4 regions of the Bacillus shivajii genome follow, and region 3 is predicted to be linked to each of the others. Evidence: predicted binding sites of a transcription regulator. Region 3 holds the regulator's gene; each other region holds the start of a gene.
What was found. The regulator Rex, encoded in region 3, represses fermentation and respiration genes when NADH is low (regulators of the CRP and FNR family bind a similar motif). The targets are predictions, from matches to a motif close to TTGTGAAATATTTCACAA.

Region 1 (5,671 bases), 1.7 Mb from region 3:
TTAATAGAAAAAAGTAAGTAGGTGTAGAAAATGTTACGAATTATATATATGGTTTTATCATGTGTGGTTGTTAGTTTTGGTGTTTTTATTCTTCAAAGTTCCCAAGTCATTACTGGAGGGACTGCTGGGTTAGCATTAAGTATTTCGTATTTATTAAGCAGTTCGTTTGCGATCGTTTTCTTTATGATTAATATTCCGTTTTACATATTGTCTGTGTTTAAAATGGGCTGGAAATTTACACTCTCGACCATTTTTGCAGTAACGACATTGTCATTAATGACTGAAGTGATTCAGTTTCTCCCAACAATAGAAATCAATGCAATCTTCGGTTCAATATTAGGGGGAATTATCTGTGGTTTTGGTTTATCCTTCTTATTTATGAATGGTTCCTCTCTTGGGGGAGCAAACATTTTGGCTCTTGTTTTACAAAGGAGGTTTCATATCGACCCTGGTAAGACAACCTTTGCATTTGATTTTGCCGTCATTTTAACTGGCTTAATGTCTGTAGGGCTTCTACGAGGAATTTACTCTGTACTTTCTATTATTATGATATCTATGATTATTAGTTATTTTAAAGGAAAAATCGCAAAGAAAAATGCTGATCCTGAACCAGTACAACAAGCTCAAAAAGCCTCATAATCGAGAGGGAGACCTACTTGCACAAATGGGTCTCCCTCTTTTTATTTTTGCTTTAATAGAAATTTGGGTGTTCTACTAAATATCTAAGTATTCTCTTCAACGTTTTTTCATATATTGAAGTACGAAATAGATAAAAAACTGAAAGGAGTACAAAGAAATGGCCTATTGTTCTTGTTGTAAAAATGATGATAAACGTTTAGCAAGATGTGGAGAATGTGGTGAAGATGTTTGTTCAAACTGCTTAATTTCTATTGCACAGTATAACTTTTTACGTTTAAAGGTTTGTAAGACGTGTGAAGAAAAGTCTAATGCATAAAAAAGACACACAAACAAATATATCTGCGTGTCTTTCATCATTTATTGGACCTTCTTTTTCCTTAATTCTTTTGGAACATATACACAGAATGGTTCACTTTCTAGATAGTCACCTGTCATTGCGTACGCTCTCGATCTAGATCCCCCACAAACATGACGGTATTCACAAACACCGCACTTTCCTTTATATAAATCAGGGTTTCTTAATGATTTAAAAATGTCAGATTCCCTATAAATCGTAGGTAAAGGTGTCTCACGGACATTACCTGCTTTTACAGGTAGTAGACCGCTAGGATATACATCCCCGGTATGTGAAATAAATACGAATCCATTTCCATCATTAACACCTTTAGGTGCTCTGCCTAATCCATCAATTTTTCCTGTCTCACCTTGAACAAGTGCATCTTTATATTGGATCTCTTTTTCATTTTCAGCTTTCTCACGCATTTTGTTTTGAATAACAACTCGGCGATAGTGCTGCGCTGCCGTTGTTTTGATATCAAATGAGACTCGTTTAGACAGGTCGTAAAGCCATTGGAATACTTTTTCATGTTCAACTGGAGAAATCATGTCATCTTCTTGCCCTCTTCCAGTTGGAACAAGGAAGAACACACTCCATAATACACAATCTAACTCTTCAACGAGCGCAGCCATTTCATCTAATTGATTGACATTATACGTTGAAATGACCGTATTAATTTGAATAGGCATATTTAACTCATGTAGGTATTTAATTGCATTCATTGTTAAATCAAACGAACCAGACGTTCCACGGAAGTGATCATGTATTTCAGCGTTTGGTCCATCTAGACTAAATGCCCACCTTGATAATCCGACCTCTTTCGCTTTTGACATTGCTTCTTTTGTTACATTAGGTGTTGCTGATGGTGTCATTGATACTCGTACACCTTTATCAATTGCATATTTTGCAATATCAAACACATCTTCTCTCATCAGCGGGTCTCCACCTGTAAAAACTAGCATAGGGTTGTTCATCGAATGTATATCATCAATTAACTTTTTCCCTTCTTCAAACGAAAGTTCCATAGGATGACGACGGTACTGAGCTTCTGCGCGACAATGCAGACACTTTAATTCACAAGCACGTGTTAACTCCCATATTACGATAAACGGATTTTCATTATAATCTTGAGGAAACATCTATAAGCCCTCCTTAACAAGCTACTTTTTCATACTTTTAGCTTATCGCGAATAAAAACCTCCTGATATGATGTAAATCACATATAAGACGATTAGATGGCAGAGTTCACAAATTGTTTACATAACAGATGACCGTTTTCACGAATTCGATGTCATATAAATGCTTTTATGCATAGAAAAAAGAGCTTGCTCTCAGGTAGAACAAGTTCATGTAAAAGTATTGATCTTTCATTATCTTCTATCTAGTAATTTTAGCCTGCCGTCTATATAAGTAATTAAAAGGGTATCAATTTGTTGGCTGAGCTCTTTGTTATAATAAAAAATTAACCCTTTAACCTTAAATAGTTGATCTCCATCTTTAAACTCATCCAGAGTTATTTTAAACTTTGATGCACCTCATGTACTCTTATCATCGAAGCTAATCCGATAGGTATGGCGGCCACTTCTATGAGATAATTCCTCCAAAAAATCTACCGCTTCTTTTGTCACTTCCATTGTTATTCCTGCCTCCCTCCCCTTTATTTAGGAGAACTTTATTCTAAACCAGCTCAGTTACGTAAAGGGGGTGATAACTTATGAGTCACGGATTCAAAAATTCCGTTAATGCTTTTTGTTCTTTCTCTATTGAAGCTTGAACGTTTTTATCCATTAGTGCTTCAGAACGAGATAATTCATTTTCAATGGCTGCAACCATTTCTTCTTTTAACTCTTTTTCTATGCGTTTTAATGAATCTTCTAATACATCCGTAAAAAGTTTAGACCATGTAGCTATAGAATCACTTGCTTTCTCAACACCAGTTTGCACTAATTGTTCTTTTAACACTTTAATTGTCCCTTGTTCAAAAAAGTCTTTCTTTGATTTGATATAAGATTTAAACGTTAATAGATCGACATTTAAATCCACCTCATGAAGATCTCCAGTTAATTCAATTCTTTGTAAATCAGGGTAATACGCATATGAAGTCAACTCTTTTTGAACCGCATGTGACTCTTCTTTTACCCAATCATATGCTCTTTCTTTTAATTTGGCTTCCATACGTACAATACTTGCTTCAAGCTCTTGTTTTAAGAAGTATTCTCCTAACCCTTTCCATTCCTTCATTGCTCCTAATAGTTGCTCTTGTAATTGTTTCTTTGAATTTCCATTTACTGTTGCAACATTAATCGCTGTCGGAAAGTAATCATTTAATACGAACTTCATTCTCTCGCGTAAATATAACGTCATTTGGTCATACTCTTGAATTAAGTCTCTTAATACATAAGAAAACGAGGAATTTTGAACAGCTAACATTTGTTCCTTCACGGTTTGTTGTAATATTTTATGTTGTCTCTTTTGTTCTGCTTCATCTTCTTTCATAAAACGAACACTGTCATCAAGCTTCTCGACAAATTGATTTAGTTGATGAACAATCATATCAAAACTTAATTTTTTCAGTTCTATAATCGTTTCATTATAAAAAGACGTTTCAAACCTTGAAAAGCTTGTGCTTGCGACATCTTTATTTTTTTTGGCAGCCAATCCTTGTTTACTTGATACATCATAGATGCGCGGTTTTTCTAAACCGTTACTTAATAGTTGATCATGGACATGTTTTTTTACACCATTTAATTCATTTTCATTATTAGCTAAGTCAGATGCATTAATAATAAAGTAAAGTTTATCATGTTCAAAGCTTTCATTTACCTTTCCAATTTGTTGAAGGAAGTATTGATCTGCTTTTGAAAACGCATGATTGTAATACGTCAAATAAAAAATGGCATCAGATTTTTTCATTTGCTGAAATGCAACATTTGTATGCCTCCCATGAATGGAATTCACTCCTGGCGTATCAACAAGAATAATCCCTTTTTTTGTTAGTTCACAATCATAATAAATATTTACTTCCTTAATTAAGCATGCATTCTCTTCTTGAGCGACATAAAATTCAAGATTTTTTAAATCTTTCACAATCCATGTCCCCAATTCGTTTAAGTTTTTCTTTATGCTTTCCTTTAAAGTAAGTAAATAGTCGGAATACGTTTTTTCCCAACTGGAATGGTAGTTCTTTGTATTCGGTGACCAACCTTTAAGTGTCTCAACAGATAATGATTCATCTAACTGATGACTAACCGCCTGAATCTCATCATTTAAATCTTCCACAGATTTTAACGAAATCTTAACTGTGCCGTGTTCATTATTGCCGTTTGATTGTTCAACGGTATTTACAGTAGCGGTTGTTGGATTCGGAGAAACAGGTAAAATACTTTCACCTAATAATGCATTGGCAAAACTTGATTTCCCTGCACTAAATGCACCAAATAAAGAAATAACAAAAGACTGATCTTGATATCTCTTTATCCTTTCAATGAGTTGATCACGCTCTGTCTTTAACACTTTTGATTGATGAAATGATTGTAACGAATCTTTAACATTTGTCACCCACTTAAGCGTGTCTTCTTCTGAAAAGTCAATGACACGTGAAGTATGATCGTTATCCCACGTCGTATCAATGACTCCTTCTTCAGGTAAAGTGATACCTGAAAGGGATTGCTCGTGATTAGAAGGAAATGATTTTTTCATAACTGAATGAAGTAAATTTACATATGCTCTTTCTGACGGGAAGGTAGATAATACTTTTTGAATACCTTCTGACTCCTTCGTATAAGTTTCCTTGACTTCTTCAAGCTTTTTTTCATACTCTTCAATTGCATGAAATTTTTCGAGTTGTTTATTCGTAGACTGGCGCTTTTCTTTTACATAGCCATCCATTTCTTCAATTTGAATGTCAACGATTCGTTTTGCTTTTTCTTTGATGTGTTGCACAATCAAGTTTGTCATTTCTTTTGTAAATGTGTATACGTAATCCCTACTCGTATAATCTGTTTTCACATGACTTTTCAAAAGTTCGTTAGAGACTTCATAATTCATTTCACTTACTGCTTCTTCAAACCGCTCAACATTAGATAATGTCGTACGGTCAACTTTTTGAAAGTACCCTTGCAAATGAAAGATTAATTGTGACTTCACTTTATCTTGAAGATTTTCAGTTAAACGTGTGAGTCTACGTGCTTGTTCATCAGCGGTTTTCTTTTTAGAAAACAAGATGCCAACTTTATAACCCGGTTTTAACGTTTCAATCCATTCACGAGCAAGGTCTGTCGTTTCATATGGAAAGAGTGTCACATTATTAAATAGTTTATCGTTTTCTTTCTTGAAGTTTTTCCAAATGTATTGATCATAATGATTTAAATATTCTAACTCATTAACGATTCGAGCTTTTTCTGAAAGTTGTTCAAGTGTGTATCCTTCGTTTTCCATTTCATCTTTAATATCTTCAATCGCTTCGTTCTTTTCAATTGACAAACGATGATTTACTGCATTGTATAATCCATACGTTAACATGTGCTGGGATGTCTCTATTAGCTCATCACTATTGTATAAAAGAGCTTTCATCTCTCGTTCAAAGACCGCAAATTCATTTAGTGGATGTTCCCAATTTTTCATCGATGTAAAATATATTGAAATATATTCTATTCCCCACTCTTGCAAAACATTTTTTAAAGAATTTCGGAAGAT
Region 2 (5,671 bases), 1.4 Mb from region 3:
TGTGTGGAAGCAGAAGAACCGTCCCTTCGCTTCAAAATCCATGGAAGCAGTGGAACCGTCCCCTCGCTTCTGAAAAGGTGATACGATGACTGATATGCAACTTGTTTTTCTCATTTTAATAGCGACGACGATTTGTTTTTTGATCCCTCGTTTTCGAGCGGATTTAGTCGCCATCAATGCTTTGCTCGCTTTATTGTTAACAGGGCTTATTACCGTTCCTGAAGCGTTTGCTGGTTTTTCCAATAGCGTTGTCATTATGATCGCTGCGTTATTTATTGTGGGCGCAGGCGTTTTTCAAAGTGGCTTAGCACAAAAGGCTGGAGACTTGCTCGTTAACAAGACCGGCAACAGTGAGTGGAAATTAACGATGTTTATGTTCGTTCTAGTGGCTGTGTTAAGTGGTTTTATTAGCAATACAGGGACCGTGGCGATCCTGCTACCAATTGTCGTTAGTTTGAGTCGCCAAATGAATCTTCACCCTGGCAAACTTTTAATCCCATTAGCCTTTGCTAGCAGTATGGGTGGCGCATTAACGTTAATCGGTACAGCACCAAACTTAGTCGCAAGCCAAAGTCTACAAGATGCGGGATATGGCTCTCTTTCATTTTTCGCATTTACACCCGTCGGTATCATTATGTTATTAGCTGGAATTGCGTATTTATGGTTTGTTGGTCGTAAAATGCTTGATAAGCCAGTCGATAAGAAAAAAGGTTCAAAAGAAACGTTTGATGCTGATCAATTAGTTGAGCAATACGGGGTAGCCGATCATATTTTTGCGGTAAAAACACCGAACGACAGTGCGCTCATCGGAAAAACAATTAAAGAGCTTCAGTTACCGAGTACATACCATATTACGGTTTTGGAAGTGATTAAAGCAGAATCGTCATCATTGAAGCGCTTTACTTCGTGGAACCAACCGCAGAGGATTACAGTCGATAAAGGTTATGAAGTGGAAGCTGGCGATGTTTTTATTATTTATGGTGAAAAAGAAGCACTCGATAAGTTTATCGGAAAAACTGGCGTCGTGCTACAAAACGATGAAGCTTATCAACCTGAAGAATCTCACTTAGCCGAAGTCATTCTAACACCACAATCAAGGTTACTCAACCAAACGATTAGACAAGTAAACTTTCGTGAAAAATACGGTTTAACCGTTTTGGCATTAAAGCACCAGTACAGTGAGCCGAAAAATTTTAAAGAAGATGAAACGCTCCTTTATGGTGACTCGATCCTTGTTCATGGTAAATGGAAAGATATTAACCTTTTGTCTGCTGAAAAAAATGATACGGTCGTTTTAAAGTCAGCTGCTGAAGATACAGATTTAGTGAATGAGACAAAACAAAGCTGGATAGCTGGAATCATTCTACTCGGTATGCTGTTAGCCATGGTGTTTGAATGGGCACCTGCAGTGGTTGCGATTGTTGTTGCTGCAGTACTGATGATTTTAACAGGATGTATTAGACAAACTGACCAAGCATACCAAGCGATTGATTGGCAAACAGTTGTCTTAATCGCCTGTATGCTTCCGATGGCAACCGCTTTAGAAAATACCGGTGGCGTCACATTTTTATCTGAAGGCCTTATTCAAAGTTTAGGTGGAGTTGGTCCCCTAGCCGTACTTGCAGGTCTTTATGTGATTACCTCTTTATTCAGTCAATTTATTAGTAATACCGCAACAGCTGTATTGTTGTTCCCGGTTGCGATATTAACCGCTGAACAGATGGGTGTAAGTCCAGTGCCAATGGTCATGGCGGTTGCATTTTCATCAAGCATGGCATTTGCTACACCTGTCGCAACACCGCCGAACGCGATGGTAATGGCCGCTGGAAAATACACGTTTTTAGATTTTATTCGAGTCGGTGTGCCGTTACAAGTGCTAATTGCGATTATAGCGGTACTATTATTACCATTGTTTTTCCCTTTTTAATGGAAGCGTGGGGACGGTTCTCGCGCTTCTTTTTCCGTTTTAAGCACTTCATGTGCATGCGGTTGTTTGCTTGAGCGTTATTTTGTTTATATTTGGATGGACGTTTACTTGTGGCTTTCTTGATTTACTTGCGTCTTCACTCGTTTACTTGCGACTTTCCTCCTTTACTTGCGACTTCCAATCTTTACTTGCGACTTTACTCGTTTACTTGCGACTTTACTCATTTACTTGTGACTTTATCGAATTACTTGCGACTTTCTTGATTTACTTGCGACTTCACTCGTTTACTTGCGACTTCACTCGTTTACTTGCGACTTTACTCATTTACTTGCGACTTTCTTGATTTGTTCATCACTTTCTTGATTTGTTCATCACTTTCTTGATTTCTTCATCACTTTCTTGATTTGTTCATCACTTTCTCAATTTCTTCACCACACCACTAATTTTTGTACGCCTCACTTTCTTTCACGACTCCCCTTTTTTCTTCACATCTAAGAAAATTTTCTATAAAAATACGGGTTAACGTGTGTTTAATCACATCTTCATATTAGTTATGGTGTTATCTTAAAGATAGAAGTATATTCTGATAATGGTCTTTGACACCATCCACTCAACATGGAGGATTTTGAATATGAAGCAGACAAAATTACAATTACCTTTACAAACTCTGAGTTTAGTAGCTGGGTTTATGGTGTGGGTGATGTTATCTCCACTTATGCCTTATATTACAGAGGATATCCCACTTACGAATAATGAAATTGCACTCATTACAGCTTTCCCGATCATACTTGGTTCACTATTACGGATTCCGCTCGGGTATTGGGCTAACCGTTTCGGTGCGAGAAAACTCTTCTTCCTTTGCTTCGTCGCATTATTGTTACCGGTTTACTATCTGAGTCAGGCAACAACTTTTATTGATTTACTCATTGGAGGATTGTTTTTAGGGGTAGCTGGAGCCACATTTTCTATCGGAGTGACGTCATTACCTAAGTATTATCCGAAAGAAAAACACGGAACGGTTAACGCGATTTATGCGTTAGGAAACCTTGGTACGGCGATTACTTCTTTTTCAGCACCCGTTTTAGCCGGGTATATCGGGTGGAGTTCGACAGTACAACTTAGTTTACTATTAATCGCTTCGTTTGCATTGTTAAACTTTATTTTTGGCGATAAAAAAGAAGTGAAAGTCTCGACACCTTTAGTCGCTCAAGTAAAAAGTGTATACAAAAGCAGCAAACTATGGCTTTTATGTCTCTTTTACTTTATTACATTTGGAGCCTTTGTTGCTTTTACCGTTTACTTACCGAACTTTTTAGTTGACCATTTTGGACTTACTGCCATTGATGCTGGGGTGAGAACCGCTGGATTTATTCTGTTAGCGACATTAATTCGGCCGCTTGGTGGTTATTTATCCGATAAATATAATGCACTCGGTATCTTAATTGTTGTTTTTGCGGGACTCACTTTCGCAGGAGGACTGTTAGCTTTTATGCCAAACATTGTTCTCTATACAATTGGCTGCTTGGCTGTTGCATTTTTTGCCGGGATTGGAAATGGTGCGATCTTTAAGCTCGTTCCACTTTATTTTTCAAAGCAAGCCGGTGTTGTTAATGGACTAGTTGGTGCGATGGGTGGACTTGGAGGGTTCTTCCCACCAATTATGTTAACTTTCCTTTACAGCTTGACAGGCCACTATGCGATTGGTTTTATGGCGTTGTCACAAGTTGCACTAGCAAGTTTAATTCTAGTCATTTGGATGTTATACCAAGAAAAGCTCAGCCTGTCTCACCAAGCGATTGAATCTACGGTAGAGTCAGTGATGGTAACTGATACAAAAGGCTATATCAAAATGGTAAACCCCGCTTTTAGTAAAACCACAGGATTTGAGGTAGATGAAGTTGTTGGAAAAACACCGAGCATCATGAAATCTGGTGAACATGATGAAGAGTTTTACAAAAAAATGTGGGATCAAATTGATCACATTGGTTACTGGCAAGGTGAAATTTGTAATCGTAGAAAAAGCGGTGAAAAATTCAATGTGTGGCTAACGATTACACCGATTACAGATGAACAAGAGAATACGATTGGTTATGTTGGGATGTTTACCGATACCCAAAAGAAATTACCGGAATACAACCGAGAAGCAGTTGCTTTTTCACCATAATCAACTGAGAGTGGAAGTGCCGCCAATGGCCCTCCACTCTTTACTTTGTCTCAGGGTAATCATCGTATTTAATAATTGTACCTTCCGTATCGGCATGATTAAGGTAAATGAAACGTCTAGCGTCTTTATTAATTCTAAATGTTAGTGGTGGGAACCCTAACCCATTTTTAGAATCAAGACCCAAGACATTACATTGGTTGCCCATACGCGATCCGTGGTCTTGTTGCACGATACCATTGATGACAAAGGATGAAAATCAAGATCATATCAATTGCATCACCGCCGTAATACATGAGCATACCGCCAGCTTCCGCCTGTGCAGCAGGAACTCCTGCTGGTGGATAGGCGTAAATAAACTTCGATAAGATCCCGTGTCCTGCCAAGGCAAAAACAAAAGTAACCGCTCTATACATATAATTTGGTCGGCTTGATTTAGGATCGATATCAACCATCGCTACGGTAAAAGCATATCCTGCTAAAAATACATGTAAATGCACAAAAATATGGAGCAACATGTAATCGTGCATCGCCTCATATAGCCCCGTCGTATATAGTAACCACAACCCTCCGATATTTAGAACCGAAGCTACAACAGGATCGGTTACAAAACGAATGTATGAACTCTTTAACACTTTTGCGAGTCTTCTCGCATTTGTAACAGAAAGCGTTCGTAAAGCTAGAGTCATTGGTGCTGCGAGTACCATAAGAAGAGGAGCAAGCATTCCAAGCAGCAAATGACCAAGCATATGGACAGAAAAATCGTGATGAGCCTCTACTGCTAATGGACCTGTAACGGCAGCTATCGCACAAAGTGAACCAACGCCCCAAAAAAGTGTTCGGTAAAACGGCCATCTTGTTTTATCACGATTTGACGAAACAACGGCAATGATATAAAGAATGATGCCGATCAGAAAAGGTAAGCCAAGTACGATTTGCGGGATCGGTCCAGCGACATCATGGAGGAAGCCACTTTCAATATGATGTTCATGACTCATGACTGATTCCCTCATTTGCTAACTTTTCGCGTCTCGTTTTTAAAAGGAAATAAATACCGATAACGAGAATCGCAATCGCGCTAAGATTCCAAATGAAATCATAAATAATCACATTGTCAACATAACGGATTTGGTGAATTCTCATGACTTTGTGCTGGACAATACCATCATATAATTGAAAAGCACCTGCACCAAAGAATACTCCGCCCCACCACCTCGTTGGCCAAAGAGCTTGTCTTCTTCTTAAGTCTGCAAACATAAATAAACCGCCGATCGTTGCAAACCAGCTAAATGCATGAAATAAACCGTCTGAAATAAGTCCGAGGCTTCTTGTTGACCTATCGTAAAAATGGTGCCAATGGAGCAGTTGATGAAAGACAACTTCATCAAAAAAAGCAATTAATCCGAGGCCAAATAATATCCCCGACCATAAATTACGAGATGAATAAAGGTAACGTTGTTTATTGTTGTTGTGATCCATGAAGGTCCCTCTCTTTTGTAGATGATCATAACTTCATGGTTTCCTTTTTATGACAAATTATTCGGAGGGCCTGATCTCCCTATGCATTGAACAAGCCCTTTATA
Region 3 (5,671 bases):
CAATAGCCCCGATGATCAATAACGATATATTCAGTGGGTCATATAAATGCGCGAGTTCACTAATTCGCCCTAAAGCAAGTAAGATCGCCCCAACTCCAAGGGTCACTGTGACAAACCCGCTTCGGTCAAACTTCAAATTGTCTGCTCGCTTCGTTCGCTTTAGATAAAGCATTGAAAAGGTTAATCCTAAAAGACCTGTCGGTATATTACATAAGAATAACCATTGCCATGTACCAAGTTCAATAATGAAACCACCTAATGTAGGTCCAATCGTTGGTGCCATCATCGCTGCAATTCCCCAAATCCCAGTCGCCATCCCTCGTTCTTTTTTCGGGAACACTTGGAAAATGAACACCATGGAAAGGGGCATAATAAATCCGCCACCGACTCCTTGAAGCCCACGGAAAAAAATGAGTGATGATAGATTCCATGAAAACGACCCTAATAGAGACCCTAATAAGAAGAGGGAAACGCCAAACAAATACATTTCCTTCTTTCCGAACTTATCACTTAAAAAACCTGTAAGTGGCATCGTAATCCCCATGGTTACCATGAAGATCGTAATTACCCAACCAGCCGAAACAGCATCGGCATCAAAAACCTCCATGATATGTGGAACAGCTGGATTTAACATACTGTTATTTAAAATGACTGTAAATGTACCAAGTAACACAGAAATTAATACGAGCCATTTATGTGGAATTTTACTCATGTTTTCACCTGATTCCCTTATTAGTTAGCCAAAATGTTCGATTCTCGAAATATATAATTCTACTATACCAAAACATGTGTATGATTTCATGATAGAATTTAGGACTTTTTTGGAAATCAAAAACAAGTTCTTCCTATACAAAAAGCTGCAGGTACATTTCTCCCACAGCTTGTCTAAGTGATGACACTTATATATCGTTTTTGTTCCGTTTTCCAACAATGAAAGGGTATCAACCGTTTCATTACATTGGATAATGTTTCAAGAAGTAGATAAGGGATTGAAGTTCTACAGATAAATCAATATGATGAACTCGGACGTTGTCTGGTACAGATAACCTTGCTGGTGTAAAGTTTAAGATCCCTTTAATTCCAGCATCTACTAACTGATCAGCAATCCCTTGCGCTGCTGCTGAAGGGACAGTTAACATTGCCACTTCTGCTTCACCAGCTATGCGTTCTTTTACTTCATCTAAATGATAAATGGGAACGCTTCCAATTTTTTGACCGACCTTGCTTTCATCAACATCAAATGCCATCTCAATTCTCATATTGTTACTTTTCGTAAAGTTGTAATTTAATAAGGCAGTCCCTAAGTTACCGACACCTACTAAAATAACCTTTCTTATTTCATCTTGATCTAATGTTTTTCTAAAAAAGGTTAATAAATAATTGACGTTGTAACCATACCCTTTCTTTCCTAGCGCGCCGAAATAGGAGAAATCCCTTCGAATCGTCGCTGAATCGACTTTTACTGCTTCACTTAACTCTGTTGAAGATACACGATTTTTCCCTGATGCTTGCAAGCTTTCTAAAAAACGATAATATAACGGCAGCCTTTTTGCAGTTGCTTGCGGTATTTTTGTTTGATCGATATCCATTTTTTTCGCCTCCCACCATCATGAATTGGTTCAATCGCTCTTTTATCTCTTGTAGTCGCCGCTCTTTCCGCCGGTTTTCTCCTGCAAGAAAGTCTCGCCAATGACCATTCCTTTATCTATAGCTTTACACATATCATAAACTGTAAGTGCTGTTGCTGATGCAGCTGTTAACGCCTCCATCTCTACTCCTGTGCTCCCTTTCGTCTTCACACCAACTTCAATAAGAAGAATGTATGTTTCTTCACTTACTTCCCAGTCAAAATGAATATCCACACCTGAGAGTGATAATGGATGACACATTGGAATCCATTGCGATGTATTTTTGGCCGCCATTACTCCTGCTACTTGTGCAACGGAAAGAACGTCACCTTTTTTCATCGTTCCTGCAGTAATGCCCTCGTAAATATCTTTTGTCACTTGGACACTGCTTTTCGCCACAGCTGTGCGAACCGTTTCTTGTTTGTCAGAAATATCGACCATTTTTGCTCGACCTTGGTCATTAAAATGTGTAAACGAACCCATCGGTGCCCCTCCTTTTGTCTCTTCGTCTATTGTACACCATAGTTGGACAAACTGCACAATCCTTCTCTAGATTAGCAAGAATTCATGTTCCACTTTACTACAAATGTTGCCACTTTGCGTAACAGTCATGTACACTTATTTTGTAATGACCCAATGATGTGGTGAGGATGAAATAATATGATTTTATTACAATGTGTACAAATAACAAAGTCCTTTGGGGCTGAAACAATATTATCCAATGTAAAACTTGAAGTCCAAAGTCGTGAACGAATTGCTCTTGTCGGTCGAAATGGCGCAGGCAAGTCAACATTGTTAAAAATTATATCAGGAGAACTATCTCATGACTCTGGAGATATTATTATCCCTAAAAACGTTGAAATCGGTTATTTAGCCCAACATAGTGGCTTAAATACGAACCGCTCAATTTGGGATGAAATGATGTCTGTTTTCACCCATTTAAAACAAATGGAGAAACATTTACGAGAATTAGAAGAAAAAATGAGCAACCCAAGTGCACCAAACTATGAAAAAGTATTGCAAGAATATGATCAATTACAACAAGACTTTAAAGATCAAGGCGGTTACCAATATGAAGCCGACATTCGCAGTATTTTATCTGGGTTAAACTTCTCTGATTTTGATTACGATACACCGATATCCAGTTTAAGTGGTGGTCAAAAAACAAGACTCTCTTTAGGCAAATTGTTATTAACGAAGCCAGACCTTTTAATTTTAGACGAACCGACAAACCACCTAGACATAGATACACTCACTTGGTTAGAAAACTATTTAGCTGGCTATCCCGGAGCAATACTCGTTGTCTCGCACGACCGATACTTTCTCGATCGAATCGTAGATTATGTATACGAGCTAACCTTTCATTCAACAGTGAAGTTCACCGGAAACTACAGTGCGTACTTAGAGGAAAAAGCAAAACGCCTCGAGCTTGAAATGAAAATGTATGAAAAACAACAAGGTGAAGTGAAAAAGTTGGAAGACTTCGTCCAGAGAAACATTGCTCGTGCTTCAACAAGTAATCGTGCCAAAAGCCGTCGTAAACAGCTTGAACGAATGGAGCTGATGACAAGACCAAAAGATGATGATAAATCTGCAAATTTCCAATTTGATATAGACCGACAAAGTGGAAATGATGTGTTAACACTGCAAAACGTAACAATCGGTTATGATGGCGAACCATTAGCAACAAACATTGAATTAAAACTTGAACGTGGTGAAAGTGTTGCATTAATTGGACCTAATGGAATCGGAAAATCAACACTCATTAAAGCGATCGCCGACAAAATAAAACCGATCACCGGGCAAATTCAATACGGCAGTAACGTAAAGATCGGTTACTACGATCAAGAACAGACAGAACTTACCTCTAATAAAACGGTCCTACAAGAGCTATGGGATGAATACCCGCAAACGCCTGAAAAGGAGATCCGCACAGTTCTCGGAAATTTCTTATTTAGTGGCGATGATGTTCTTAAAATTGTTTCAGACTTAAGTGGTGGAGAAAAATCTCGTCTAGCACTTGCCAAGTTAATGATGCAAAATGCAAACATGCTCATTTTGGACGAGCCGACAAACCATTTAGATCTAGACAGTAAAGAAGTGTTAGAAAATGCCTTAATTGATTATCCAGGAACGCTCCTTTTCGTTTCACATGACCGTTATTTTGTTAATCGTATGGCAACACGGGTCGTCGAACTCTCTAGTGATAGGATTACAAACTATTTAGGGGACTATGATTACTATATAAATAAAAAGCTCGAACAAGCCGAATGGGCAGAGCTTGAAGCTAGTAAACAACTTCAAAACAGTCAAAGTTCACCTAACGAAGATAGTGAAAAACAATCGAAGCAAGATTACGAACGAGAAAAAGAGCTGAAGAAAAAAGCCCGCCAACGACAGCGTAAAATTGAAGATCTCGAAAAAATGATTGAAGAAGCTGAAATGAACATTGCCGAATGGGAAGAAGAATTATGCAACCCTGACGTTTATCAAGACCACGAAAAATCATTACAGTTAAACGAAAACATTGAAAAGACAAAGCAAAAAGTCGAAGCACATATGGAAGAATGGGAAGAACTACAACTCGAAGAAGAATAATTACGTGTTGAGCCAGGTATGCCCTGGCTCTTTTTTGTTCGTCACTCTGCGTGATTTGTTCTACATTTTCCTGATTTAATTGCGACTTTCTCCGTTTACTTGCGATTGTCCTCATTCACTAGCGAGCCCGCCTGTTTAACTACAAATTTTTTCAAGGATATTGACAATAAACAGGAAATCAGTAAAATAACAATTGAATTAGCACTCAGTGGTCTAGAGTGCTAAAAACGATTCAGTCTCAAATAATTTACATATAAAGGGGTAATGAAGATGCCGAAAATGGAATTTAAAGCAGAATCTAAACGTCTCTTAGAAATGATGGTTAACTCCATTTACTCACAAAAGGAAATTTTTCTGCGTGAGATTATCTCTAATGCGAGTGACGCAATTGATAAAATGTACTACAAAGCGCTAACAGATGACGCCATCAATTTTGACCAAGATAACTTTTATATTAAAGTAACATCAAACAAAGATGATCGCACATTAACGATTACCGATACTGGAATTGGGATGACAAAGGACGAGCTTGAGGAAAACTTAGGAACGATTGCAAAAAGTGGCTCTCTTGCATTTAAAAACGAAAATGAAATGAAAGACGATCACGATATTATCGGTCAATTTGGTGTTGGCTTCTACTCTTCTTTCATGGTCGCAGAAAAGGTAACTGTTGTAACAAAAGCATATGGCAGTGACGAAGCATATCGCTGGGAGTCAGACGGTGTTGAAGGCTATACGATCGAGCCTTGTGAAAAAGCTGAAATTGGAACGACAATTACCATCTACTTAAAAGAAAACGAAGAAGAAGAAAACTACGACGAATTTTTAGAAGAGTCCCGTCTAAAAAACATTATTAAAAAGTACTCTGACTTCATCCGTTATCCAATTAAAATGGATGTCACTGTTCACGAGCCGAAAGAAGACGATTCTGAAGAAACAGTAGAAACGATCGAAGAACAAACGGTAAATAGTATGGTTCCAATTTGGCGTAAAAATAAAAGCGAGTTAACAGACGAAGATTACGAAAACTTCTATCAAGAAAAGCGCTACGGTTTCGATAAACCGCTAAAGCACATTCATATTAATGTTGATGGGACGATCCGCTACAATGCGATCTTATTCATTCCGGAAACGATTCCGTTTGATTATTACTCAAAAGAGTTCGAAAAAGGGTTAGAGCTATATTCTAGCGGCGTGTTAATTATGGACAAGTGTTCAGATCTTTTACCTGACTATTTCGGCTTCGTGAAAGGAATGGTTGACTCAGAAGATCTTTCTTTAAATATTTCACGTGAAATCTTACAACAAGATCGCCAGCTAAAAGCAATTTCGAAAAACATTAAGAACAAAATTAAAAACGAATTAAAATCACTACTTAAAAATGAACGTGAAAAATACGAGAAGTTTTATGAATCATTTGGTCGTCAGTTAAAATATGGCGTTTA
Region 4 (5,671 bases), 980 kb from region 3:
AGTAGATACATACGAGTTAATAAAAAATTGCTGGGAAGAAGGAAAACTAGTTGTGGTTCCAAAATGTGAACCAAACGGTAAACAACTTCATTTTTATAAACTCACTTCTTTTGATCAATTAGAAGATTCGTTTTATGGATTAAAAGAGCCGAACCCTAATAAGTGTGAGCGTATTCAGCCTACTGAAATTTCTTTACTCATCGTTCCTGGGCTTTTCTTTGATAAAAACGGGTATAGAGTCGGTTATGGCGGCGGATATTATGACCGTTTTTTATCTGAGTTTCAATTGAAAACATGTGCCCTTTGCTATGACTTTCAGATATTAGAATATGTACCGTATGAAAAACATGATATTCCAGTTGAAACACTAGTTTCGGAGTCAATAGTTATACCATGTATGTAACGATTCTAGCAGTAATCGGAGTTTATTTATTATCAGTTGTTGCTTATAAGAAAGGGTCATTAACGAAAGGTGGAGCGTTAGCCGCCTTTGCTATCGGTGCTACAATAGCGATCAGTTTGTCATTGTTTGGTTTAATCATTTTAGGGGCATTTTTTCTCTCTTCTACAATGATTGGTAAGTATATTCGTTCGGAGGTTGAAGAAATAGAACGAAAGGGGGAAAGAAGAGATGCCATACAAGTCCTTGCAAACGGTGGTTGGGCTTCAGTTTCTGCACTTATATATGGCATGACTAGTATGACCGTTTGGCTTATTGCTTTTATTGCTGCATTAACTGCTGCAAATAGTGATACTTGGGCCTCTTCAATAGGAAAATTAAGTAAGAGAAGGCCGATACATTTTTTTACTTTTAATAAAATAGAATATGGACAATCTGGTGGCATGACAATAGCCGGGACATTAGGTGCTATAGCAGGAGCATTGTTTATAAGCTTGGTTACATGGCTTATTGCACCTTTACTCCATCCCTCAGTGGAAATAGGTGTATCAATTATCATCATTATTGCTGTTATCGGCTTTTTAGCACAATATATTGATACGGTTGTTGGGGGAACAATACAAGCATTATTTCAATGTCGGATATGTGGCAAAGTAACGGAAAAAAATTTACATTGTAAAATCAATACAGAAAAAATAAGAGGGTTTGCATGTATTACAAATGACGTGACTAATCATGCATGTACACTATCAGCAATTGGTTTGACTTGGTTATACTTTTTAATGCTTTAGGAGGGAAACAATGAGCCAAAGTTGGACAAGATATTCAAGACAAATGTTATTTAAACCTGTCGGTGAACAAGGACAGAGAAAATTAGATGAATCAAAAGTGTTTATCGTTGGAATGGGTGCGCTTGGCACAGTTATTGCTAATCATCTCGTCCGCTCAGGTGTCGGACATGTTGTTTTTTGTGATCGAGATTTTGTTGAGGAAAGTAATTTACAAAGACAAATGCTTTTTAATGAACAAGATGTTCAACAATTCCTCCCTAAAGCTGTAGCGGCTGAACAAGCTTTAAAAAAGCTAAATTCATCAGTGAATATAAAAGGCCATGTGACAGATGTTAATGCTAATAATGTGGAATCATTCATTGACGGGGTAGACGTTATTATGGATGGAACCGATAACTTTGAAACCCGTTATTTATTAAATGATGTTGCATATAAGCATGGCATTCCATTTGTTTATGGTGGCGCAGTTAGCTCACGTGGAATGAATGCTGTTTTTCTACCTGGGAAAACCCCATGTTTACGTTGTATGTTTCCGACTTATGGTGGAGCAGGTCAAACCTGTGATACGATCGGTGTTTTATCGCCGATCGTAGATATTATTGCGAGCATGCAAGTAATGGAAGTATTGAAAATTTTAACAGGCAATTCAGAGAAATTGCGTAATAATTTGGCATCCATTGATTTATGGGAAAATCATTCTTTTGAGATGAAACTCGAAGAAATTAATGAAGAGTGCCCAACATGTCAATTAAAACAATATCCTGCTCTAAGCCAAGGTGAGAATGAACGTGTTACAACGTTATGTGGAAGAGATACGGTGCAATTTATGACAGCCAACAAACTTAATTTAGTTAGTTGGGAGAGAAAATTAGAAAAAGTGGCAAGTGTAAAAAAGAGCCCATATTTATTACGTGCCGTTTTAGAAGAAGGAGAAACGTTCGTACTATTTCCCGAGGGGAGAGTACTTGTGCAGGGGACAGAAAATATCTCGAGAGCTAAGACATTGTATGCGAAATATATAGGTATGTAATGTGAAAAAACTTTTTGTAACAAAATCTCCTTTTGTAAACGTTCGCAAAAACACAAAAGTTTTGTGAAGTAATGTACAATCTAATTATGAGAAAATCAACATCAACTGAAAGGTGGCGTTTCATGATGGATTATGGAAACAAAACGACTAGAGTCGTTGTTATTGGTACTGGATTTGTCGGCTCAAGCTACTCTTTTTCATTAATCAATCAAAATGTAGCAGATGAAATGGTATTAATTGATTTGAACAAAGAAAAGGCTGAAGGGGATGCGATGGATTTAAACCACGGTCTCCCGTTTGGTTCTCCGATGAAAATTTGGGCAGGAGATTATTCAGATTGTAAAGAAGCAGATATTGTCGTTATTACAGCAGGGGCAAACCAAAAGCCAGGTGAAACGAGACTAGATTTAATTGAGAAAAACGCGAAGATTTTTAAGGGAATTGTTGGGTCTGTAATGGAAAGCGGCTTTAATGGCATCTTTATCGTTGCAACAAACCCAGTAGATGTTCTTTCATATGCAACGTGGAAATTTAGTGGTCTTCCTATGGAACGTGTCATCGGTTCTGGAACAATCTTAGATACAGCGCGATTCCAATTCTTATTAAGTCAATATTTTGATATTGATGTGCGAAATATTCACGGCTATATTATGGGAGAGCATGGTGATACAGAACTGCCGGTTTGGAGTCAAACTCGTATTGGTGTTGAGTCAATCGACCGTTATATGGAGAAGTATAAACAAGATGCAAGGAAAGAAGATTTAGAAGAAATTTTTGAAAATGTACGTGATGCGGCTTATCATATTATTGAGCGTAAAGGAGCAACTCATTATGCGATTGCAATGGGGTTGATACGGCTAACAAAAGCGATTTTACGAAATGAAAATTCAATCTTAACTGTATCGACATTAGCACAAGGTGAATATGGACTAAATGATGTTTATTTAGGAGTCCCTGCAATCGTCAATCAAAAGGGTGTACAAAGAATTATTGAAATCGAGTTAAACGACAAAGAGCAAAGTCAACTTACACATTCAGCAAATGTATTAAAGGACGCGATGAAGCCGTTATTCAACATGTAAATAAAAAGGTCAATATAATTAACTTTAAGTAGTTCCGTTTAAATGGATGAAAATAACGCTCATTTTTTGGAGGTAATTCGCGCCTGAATTATCTCCTTTATTTTTTTGAGACGCAGTAGAAATACACTTCGCTTTCCCCTCTAGGCACAAGTGCGACATCAATTCAAGCTTCACTTTTTACGCTTTCATGGTGTCTTCTTTGCCGCGGGCGGGCCCGCAGAAAGCGTCCGCCTGTAAACAGATTCGAGTACTTATCTTATTAAAAGCCTTTCATTATCCGCATAATATCCTTTAACCTAAGGCAACCTAATGAAGGAAGGAGGCGGATTCAACATGCAGCGTTGGGTAGGGTTTCTGGTAATATTTTTGACGATCTTCGGTCTCTATAAGTATAAATATCGTCTACTAAACCTTTTCTTATCAAGACAGTGGTTAAGACGGCTCTCCATCGCGTTTGTGATGAGAATACCAGCCGTTCGTCAAAAAATGATGTATCAAATGCTTAGGTAAGGACTAATGTACATAAAAGGCGAAACGATCGACTTTTTCCATGAACATGAAGTCGTATGTGGAAATTCGCCTTTTGTACGTTAGTCTTTTCTTTTATACTTTAAGAATTTTTAACTTTGCTAAAGGATTAAGGTAACTGCTCCTACTCTTGCTCGTCGCAGGTCGGGGTAAAGTCGAGGAAGCTGTTGCTTTGTGCTCCTGCGATTACTCGTCGCAGACTACGTGCCTCTTCCTCTTCAAGCACTTCATGGAAGATGATGCGTAGAGGCAGGCGATAAGCCAAGTTTTGTTTATTTTGACTCTCCTGAAAATTAAAGGGTTCGTATGGTAGCAAGTGCTGCTTCTCTTTCACTTCTAGGTACAAGTGCGATCTTTCAACCTTACACTTTGTTCGTATTCAAGCTTGGCTGGTTGTAGTAGCAAAAGTGCCAACTTACTAAAAATCGAATCTAATCGGTGTGTTTCAATTTTTGGAATAAGACGAAGGTATTCTTCGTAATATATCATAATCGTTGATATAATGTGGTTGAGGTGAATGCCGTTGAAATGGGAAGGGATTTGTTTTGACTTAGATAATACATTATTTAGCCATGAAGAGGCGTTTCAATATGCGATAAAGGCATGCTATGAAAAATACCTTTCAGAAATAAACGTACCAAATTGTGATATCACTTTTGGGCATTTTTTTTCTGAATTTAAAGCAAACAGCGACCGTTATTGGGGAAGCTTTGAAAATAAACAACTAACAGGAAAAGAGTATCGAAGAATCCGTTTTAATAAAACGATGGAGTCATTGCAATTACCGTTTAGTAATGAGCATGCAGATGCCTTCCATGCTCATTATTATCAAATTGTAGACGAGTATAGTGTTCCTTATCCTGGGATGAAGGAATTACTTTCGACGTTGAGTAAAAGAGAAGTTAAGTTAGGTATCATAACAAATGGAATGGCTGATACTCAACTCAAAAAAATAAAGAAGCTTGGTGTAGACCAATGGATACATAATGAGCATATTATTATTTCAGAAGAAGTAGAGTTTGTAAAACCTTCTCGAGAAATCTTTCGTATCGCAGAAAAAAGGTTACAAATTCATGCTGAGCAGCTAGTTTTTATTGGTGATTCATGGAAACACGATGTAGAGGGGGCGCTTAACTCAGGGTGGGATGCGATATTTTTAAATTCGAGAAATGAAGTCAAAAGAAATGTTCGAGCAAAGCTGACTGCTGAATTTAAGACGTTAGAAGAAGTCAAAAGGTTTATTTTAGAGGAAGAGGGCCGGGGGGTGACCGTATGAATACAATGACTTTATCTCTTAGGTTTTGGGAAATCGTATACCACCTTGTCGTTAAAGAAGGGATGCGAGTCGTACATATTAATAAAAATGCTAGTGAAGTTTGGGTTGAAGATGATCGGAAAGAACCTTATCAAATCATTCGTCTTGCTGAGAAGGACCTTGACTGGAGTAATCAACTAAAACAAGATATTAAGAGTACACATGAACGAGCGAAGCAAGTCCGTAAACAGTTAGGGCTTAGGCAGGCAAATGTAGTGAATGTGATTATCTCCCAATATCCACCTGTTGATGACTATCAAGAGATAGTGGACCAGCCACTTCCATTTTCTGCAGGCGGAAAACAGCAGCAAAGAACGATCCTTGTGACTTTAGATAATTTAACGGAAACGCTTTTCCCCCTTGCAACAGAGTGGAGTTTACATGAGATGCCTTCATTTATTTCAAGTGATCGTGTTGAAGATGAAGAGTCGGTGATCCGATCGTTACGTCGTGCAGTACAACATTCGTCAGATAAAAGATTAGAAGGGGAAAGAAATCTCTTCTTTTTTGGAAAGCCAATTTTTA

Region 1: LGQ02_RS10850 (TIGR04053 family radical SAM/SPASM domain-containing protein) is a predicted target of Rex. The motif match lies at 2,181-2,198, and genes of this name have one in related genera.
Region 2: LGQ02_RS09435 (nitrate/nitrite transporter) is a predicted target of Rex. The motif match lies at 2,344-2,361, and genes of this name have one in related genera.
Region 4: LGQ02_RS07295 (L-lactate dehydrogenase) is a predicted target of Rex. The motif match lies at 2,283-2,300, and genes of this name have one in related genera.

The regions. Positions count from the first base shown of each region.
Region 1 covers NZ_CP084703.1:2,203,700-2,209,370, reverse strand. The annotation lists gene LGQ02_RS10860 (YitT family protein) at 31-639, shown strand; gene LGQ02_RS10855 (hypothetical protein) at 802-996, opposite strand; gene LGQ02_RS10850 (TIGR04053 family radical SAM/SPASM domain-containing protein) at 997-2,115, opposite strand; gene LGQ02_RS10845 (dynamin family protein) at 2,696-5,671, opposite strand, start outside.
Region 2 covers NZ_CP084703.1:1,930,556-1,936,226, reverse strand. The annotation lists gene LGQ02_RS09440 (SLC13 family permease) at 86-1,927, shown strand; gene LGQ02_RS09435 (nitrate/nitrite transporter) at 2,559-4,091, shown strand; partial or broken gene LGQ02_RS09430 (glyoxalase) at 4,132-4,233, opposite strand; gene LGQ02_RS09425 (cytochrome c oxidase assembly protein) at 4,280-5,086, opposite strand; gene LGQ02_RS09420 (DUF2243 domain-containing protein) at 5,076-5,567, opposite strand.
Region 3 covers NZ_CP084703.1:524,730-530,400, reverse strand. The annotation lists gene LGQ02_RS02665 (MDR family MFS transporter) at 1-712, opposite strand, end outside; gene LGQ02_RS02660 (redox-sensing transcriptional repressor Rex) at 954-1,589, opposite strand; gene moaC (cyclic pyranopterin monophosphate synthase MoaC) at 1,632-2,111, opposite strand; gene LGQ02_RS02650 (ABC transporter ATP-binding protein) at 2,289-4,226, shown strand; gene htpG (molecular chaperone HtpG) at 4,497-5,671, shown strand, end outside.
Region 4 covers NZ_CP084703.1:1,502,697-1,508,367, forward strand. The annotation lists gene LGQ02_RS07280 (5-formyltetrahydrofolate cyclo-ligase) at 1-403, shown strand, start outside; gene LGQ02_RS07285 (DUF92 domain-containing protein) at 394-1,191, shown strand; gene LGQ02_RS07290 (ThiF family adenylyltransferase) at 1,202-2,221, shown strand; gene LGQ02_RS07295 (L-lactate dehydrogenase) at 2,347-3,303, shown strand; gene LGQ02_RS07300 (sodium:proton antiporter) at 3,637-3,813, shown strand; gene LGQ02_RS07305 (HAD family hydrolase) at 4,349-5,107, shown strand; gene LGQ02_RS07310 (rhomboid family intramembrane serine protease) at 5,104-5,671, shown strand, end outside.